DNA from 2 places in the Pseudoalteromonas sp. NS-SX12 genome. Region 1 is predicted to be linked to the other one. Evidence: predicted binding sites of a transcription regulator. Region 1 holds the regulator's gene; the other holds the start of a gene.
The links. The regulator ArgR, encoded in region 1, controls arginine synthesis, uptake and breakdown. The targets are predictions, from matches to a motif close to ANTGAATANNTATTCANT.
Positions count from the first base shown of each region.

Region 1 (3,437 bases):
AATACCTTGCTGATGCGACAGCAATGATCGATAACATGAAGTCACGCCTTGATGAGTTATTTATCGTTAAGCCAAAAGCCGACATGATTGTAAAACGTGTTGAAGCATTCCGTGAAAAAGCAGCGGGTAAAGCATTTTACCAGCAACCTGCGCCAGATGGCTCACGCCCTGGTATTTACTATGCCAACCTGTACGATATGGAAGCGATGCCAACTTACCAAATGGAAGCGCTTGCTTACCATGAAGGTATTCCAGGCCACCACATGCAAATTGCTATCGCGCAAGAGCTTGAAGGCGTTCCTAAGTTCCGTAAATTTGGCGGTTACACAGCATACGTTGAAGGCTGGGGTTTATACTCTGAAATGGTGCCTAAAGAAATGGGTTTATACGAAGACCCTTACTCAGACTTTGGTCGCTTAGCGATGGAGTTATGGCGTGCATGTCGCTTAGTAGTAGATACAGGTATTCACGCGATGAAGTGGACGCGTCAACAAGGTATCGACTACTACGTAAATAACACGCCGAATGCAACCTCAGACGGCGTTAAGATGGTAGAGCGTCACATTGTAATGCCATCACAAGCAACGGCGTACAAAATCGGTATGATCAAGATTGTAGAATTACGTGAAAGCGCGAAAAAGCAACTTGGTGAAAAGTTCGATATTCGTGAATTCCACGATGTAGTGCTTAAGAGCGGCCCGGTGCCACTTAATACTCTTGAAGGCTTTGTAAACGATTGGGTTGCAAGCAAACAAGGTTAATAAGCATTAAAAAATAAAAGGCGTATAAAGCGCCTTTTATTTTTTATCAATTAAGATACAAAAAAGGCCGCAATTGCGGCCTTTTTTACTGTAACAACTTATCGCGGCATTAACCGTTGATGAAGTCGATACCTTCTTGAATGTCTTTGTTAAGCGTTTCAAGCATGTCGTTCTTTGCTTTCTCTTCGAATGCGCTAAGCTCACCGTAAGAAAGGATTTCTTCAACACCGTTTTTGCCTAAACGTACTGGGTGTGCGAAGTATGCAGCGTCACCACCGTCGATTGCAACGTATGCGTAGTCGATAACACCTTCTTCACCTTGTAAGCCTTTAACTAAAGACTGAGTGAAACGTGCAGCTGCTGCGCCCATTGAAAGTGTCGCTGAACCGCCACCCGCTTTTGCGTTAACAACTTCAGTACCCGCGTTTTGAATACGTGGAGTAAGTGCTTCAACTTCTTCTGCTGTGAACTCAACACCTTCAACTTGTGAAAGAAGTGGAAGAATAGTTGTACCTGAGTGACCACCGATTACTGGTACTTTAACAGAAGCAACGTCTACGCCCTTAAGTTCAGCGATGAACGCTTCTGAACGGATAACGTCTAGTGTTGTTACACCGAATACACGGTTAGCTTCGTAAGTACCTGCCTTTTTGAATACTTCAGCAACGATTGGTACAGTGCCGTTTACAGGGTTAGTAATAACACCTACAAGCGCCTTAGGACAGTTTTTAACAATGCCTTCAGCAAGTGTTTTAACAATGCTTGCATTAACATTGAATAAGTCTGCACGGTCCATACCCGGCTTACGCGGCATACCTGCTGGAATAATTACGATATCTGCGCCAGCAAGTGCTGCATCTAAATCGTCTTTACCAAAACCTTCAACTTTAACTGCAGTTGGGATATGTGATAGGTCAACAGCAACACCTGGAACAACTGGCGCTACATCGTATAACGATAGCTCAGAACCAGCTGGTAATTGTGTTTTAAGTAATAAAGAAAGGGCCTGGCCGATACCACCAGCTGCGCCTAAAACTGCAACTTTCATGTGAATTCTCCGTGATTAGAGGTAGGTATTTAAAAAAGTGCCATAAAGATAATGAAAAGTGCGCATAAAAACAAATAAAACAGGTATTTTTTATATAAATCTCGACCATAGTTGTAAACTTTATCCGACTAGATTAGTTGACAACGCTATCAATTAAAAAATCGCGTTTTCATTGAGATTAATTCAACTCTAATTGACTTAAGATGACGATTTTATTAATGCATTTAACCCTAACTTGTGTAAAATTTAAGGTAACGTCCATCAATTGGTTAAACAGCCCGTTCACATGCAAATACAAGATAAACAAGAAGCGCTGGTTAAAGCGTTCAAAGCCCTTTTAAAAGAAGAAAACTTTGGCTCACAAGGCGAGATTGTTGATGCCTTAAAAGACATGGGTTTTGACAATATTAGTCAGAGCAAAGTGTCTCGCATGTTAAGTAAATTTGGTGCTGTACGTACACGTAATGCAAAACAAGAGATGGTGTATTGTTTACCTGCAGAAATGGGCGTACCGACAGCGAAGAGCCCGCTGCGCCAACTGGTAATTGATATTATGCATAACGAAATGATGATCATCATTCGTACCAGCCCAGGTGCTGCACAACTAATTGCACGTTTGCTTGATTCACTTGGCAAAGCAGACGGAGTGTTAGGCACTATTGCCGGTGATGACACGATTTTCATTGCGCCAGCAAAAATTTCAGAAATTGATGTCACGCTTGAACGCGTAAAAAACTTATTTGAAAACGTGTAACTCTATTTTTGAGAGTTCATCCTCATTGATGAACTCTCTGCTACCTAGCTAATTCCCTTAGCATATTCACTGATGGTGCAAAAAATGCCGCACCAAAATCACTTTTCGCAAACTCCAGCCACATATCAGGGCCATTATCATCAATGTAGCCTAAACGGTGTTTGAGAAGCGTTTGAAAGGCATAGCCGTTATTTGCACAGCTAATAAATAAAAAGCCCTGCTGGTTAATATCAGCAAATGGCATGCCTTGATTTAAAAATAATGCATTGCCATGGTCATCGTAAAGCTCTGTACGAGCACTATGACTATTTTCCGGAGCGCAGCTAACCGCTTGGTTAGAATTAGCCATTCGGCCCATTACAATTTCTTGTTCAGCTTTTGAGATTTCTTGCCATGCCTTTAAATCATAACGATAACGCTGCACATGAATATAACTGCCTGCAGAAAATGCAACGTCTTCCTCTCCCACTAAAGCAACAAGCTGCTTTTTGCGACCATGGGGATTGGCAACACCATAAATAAAGCCATTTAGGTCACGACCATCTAAATAATGAAAACACTTAACTTGGTCAATCAGCTCAATATCACCACTCAGTAATTCAATCACTTCCATCACAAACAAATGAACAACATCAAGGCGATCTGCCCTAATTTGTATCATTAAATCTATTGGACGTGATGGCGTAGCATGCTCAATATGTTCAAATTGCGGAAAGCCTGCCAACGTTTTTGGCATTTTACTGGGGTAAATATGTGGCCAGAATTGCGAACCTATCGCCACAACACAAGACACAAGCGCTTCTGAAAATTCGTGATCAAACCGCTCTTGCATATCAATAATACTTGCCAATTTTTTCGACAAGCTGAGTTCTTG
Region 1 covers NZ_CM170634.1:1,737,490-1,740,926, reverse strand. The annotation lists gene AC2IOM_RS08115 (DUF885 domain-containing protein) at 1-761, shown strand, start outside; gene mdh (malate dehydrogenase) at 871-1,809, opposite strand; gene argR (transcriptional regulator ArgR) at 2,096-2,563, shown strand; gene AC2IOM_RS08100 (Dyp-type peroxidase) at 2,604-3,437, opposite strand, start outside.

Region 2 (3,437 bases), 1.0 Mb from region 1:
GCAACAGATCGCAGAAAACTCAATTCTACTTTATATGAAGGGCTCTCCAAAATTACCGAGCTGTGGTTTTTCATCTCAAGCGTCACAAGCGTTAATGGCATGTGGTGAGCAATTTGCGTACGTTGATATTCTTCAAAACCCTGATATCCGTGCAGAGTTACCAGCTTATGCAAACTGGCCTACGTTCCCACAGTTATGGGTTGAAGGTGAGCTAATTGGTGGTTGTGACATTATTGTTGAAATGTTCCAACGCGGTGAACTACAACCTTTAATCACTGAAGTAGCCGCTAAAAATAAAGAAGCAGAATAATATTACGTTAAGTAGTAATTGATTTTGTGGTATTTTTGCTAAGCTTAAATCATTAGTATGATGTTTTAAGCTTAGTATGACTTTTCAACCTTATTTTATTCTTCTAGTTGTTACGCTGTTTTTATTGAGTTTAGAGAGCGTTGCAAAATCATTTGATCTTTCATATCAACATCAGCAACAAACTAAAACGATCACCGTTAATCAGCCCTCTGCCAACCGTTTTGAAATAGCCCGTGAATTACCACAGCAATTAAGTTTAGTAACACTTGATTGGCCGCCATACGTTGACCGTAATTTATGTGACAAAGGTTGGGTATTTACACTTACCGCAGCGCTATTTAATGAACTTGGGTTTGGAATTAGTGTCGAGTTTTTTCCTTGGGCTCGCTCGGTACGCATGGCTGAATTAGGGCAGGCTGATATTTTGTTTCCAGAATACTTTATAGAAGTGACCGCCCCCAGTGATGTAATAGCTAATAGCTTTAGACGCAACAATTTAGCCTTATCGACTCCTTACGCAGGCGGCTTAATTGGGCTAATGAGCCGTGAAAATTATAAAGCAAAGTACAATGGCACTTTTCAGTCGATCCAAGGGGCACGAATTGGCGTTGTAAGAGGGTATCAAAATACCCCTGAGTTTGATAAGCACCTTGATCTTGGCTTTTTTAATGCAATTCAAGCGCGTGATGATCAACAAAACCTAAAACTCTTATTGGCGAGTCGGGTAGATTACATTGTTGCTGATCCCAATGTGATCGATTACCTATTAAGTCACGACGAGCAAGGTGACAAAAATCAAATTAAATTCATTGAACCCGCCTTTCAATATAATGATTTTTACTATGCTATAAGTAAACGCAACGCAATGTGGCAATCGCTGCAAGTTAAAATTAATGCCAAGCTATCAGAGTTTGAGCAAGCCGGAACGATTAAAACCATTCAACAAAACGCTGGAAAGTGTTCGCCCGCAAACTAGCGTCCTGCCTGATGTACAAGATAATTCAAGTTTAAAAAGTGGTTTTTCGGTTAATTGGTATTACCATGAATAAATATTCAAAATCATGAATAGTTTACGTTTACGTAAACTACAGTTGAGAGTTGTTTTTATTTACATGGTGTTAATGTGATACCGGTGTCAATAAGATCCTATAACCAAGATAACCCCAGTTTAGAGGCTTTTATCGGCAGATTTGTTGAATTTATGTATAAGTGAAAAATATTCAATAACCTGAATATGTATTCACAATTTGGTTGACTCTAAGCAATATCTTGGTTAATTTTGAGAATCGCGCAAGTGAACACACGGCACATACCAACATTAGCAACCTTTGTTTCGCGTTAACAAAATCGCTATTACTTATCGAACTGTCATAAAACTTCGATACGGTTATGCCAATACTTCCGTCAATCACAACTGTTTTGTTCACTTGAGCTGTAGCAAGGGAGGAGTCCAACATGTTATATGACTCGAGATTAGAAAAAGATAATTGCGGTTTTGGCCTTATCGCGCACATTGAAGGTCAGCCGAGTCACAAATTAGTTCGCACAGCGATCACTGGGTTAGATCGAATGCAACACCGCGGTGGTATTGCAGCAGATGGTAAAACCGGCGATGGCTGTGGGTTGTTATTGCAAAAACCAGACGGTTTCTTCCGTGCTGTTGCCGCTGAAAACGATTGGCACTTAGGTAAAAACTACGCTGTTGGTATGTTATTCCTAAGTCCTGATCCGGTTATCGCTGAGCACAACAAACAGATTATTAGTGAAGAACTAGAAAAAGAAACGCTAAAACTGGTTGGTTGGCGCGATGTGCCCGTTAATCCAGCAAGTCTAGGACCTATTGCGCTAGAACAATTACCGAATTTTCAACAGGTCTTTATTTCAGCGCCAGAAGGCTGGCGTCCAAAAGATTTAGAACGCCGTTTGTATATCGCACGACGTCGCATAGAAAAACAAATTAACGATGATCATTTTTATATTGCGAGCCTATCGGGCTTAGTATCGGTGTATAAAGGCTTAATGATGCCGGCAGATTTGCCGAATTTCTACCTTGATCTAGCCGATATGCGTATGGAATCTGCTATCTGCGTTTTCCACCAACGTTTTTCTACCAATACGCAACCGCGCTGGCCGTTGGCACAACCATTTAGATACCTTGCACACAACGGCGAAATTAATACTATCGAAGGTAACCGCCAGTGGGCAAGAGCGCGCGCATATAAGTTTTCGTCACCATTACTGCCTGACTTACAAAGCGCGGCACCTTTTGTAAATGAATCGGGCTCAGATAGCTCAAGCTTAGATAATATGCTAGAGCTATTCTTAGCGGGTGGTATGGATATTTTCCGAGCGATGCGCATGCTAGTGCCACCTGCATGGCAGAAAAACCGAGCGATGGATGAAGACTTACGTGCTTTTTATGATTTTAACTCAATGCACATGGAGCCTTGGGATGGTCCTGCAGGGTTAGTAATGTCGGATGGCCGATTTGCAGCGTGTAACTTAGACCGAAACGGGTTACGTCCTGCGCGTTATGTAATTACTAAAGACAATCATATTACTTTAGCGTCAGAAGTTGGTATTTGGGATTACTCTGCTGACGAGGTTAAAGAAAAAGGCCGTGTTGGGCCGGGTGAATTGCTTGTTATTGATACATTGCATGGCAAAGTATGGCAATCGTGCGAAATCGACGAAGATTTGAAAAAGCGTCATACCTATAAGCAGTGGTTAACTGATAACGTGAAACGTTTAGTACCATTAGAGGAAATTGACGAGCAAGACCTTATCGGTCAACGTGAATACGACGATGATATGCTGGCGATTTACCACAAGCAGTTTGCTTACAGTAATGAAGAACTTGACCAAGTTATTCGCCCAATGGGTAACTCAGGCCAAGAAGCAACGGGGTCAATGGGCGATGACACGCCATTTGCCGTGCTGTCGTCACAATCACGTTTAGTGTATGACTATTTCCGTCAAAAGTTTGCGCAGGTGACAAACCCGCCAATCGACCCATTGCGTGAAAATCATGTTATGTCACTGGCTACCTGTATTGGTCGTGAACAAAACGTATTTAATGAAACAACAGGCCACGCAAAACGCTTGCAGTTTTCATCGCCAGTATTGA
Region 2 covers NZ_CM170634.1:2,778,823-2,782,259, reverse strand. The annotation lists gene AC2IOM_RS12860 (Grx4 family monothiol glutaredoxin) at 1-310, shown strand, start outside; gene AC2IOM_RS12855 (substrate-binding periplasmic protein) at 387-1,286, shown strand; gene gltB (glutamate synthase large subunit) at 1,766-3,437, shown strand, end outside.
Region 2: gltB (glutamate synthase large subunit) is a predicted target of ArgR. The motif match lies at 1,538-1,555, and genes of this name have one in related genera.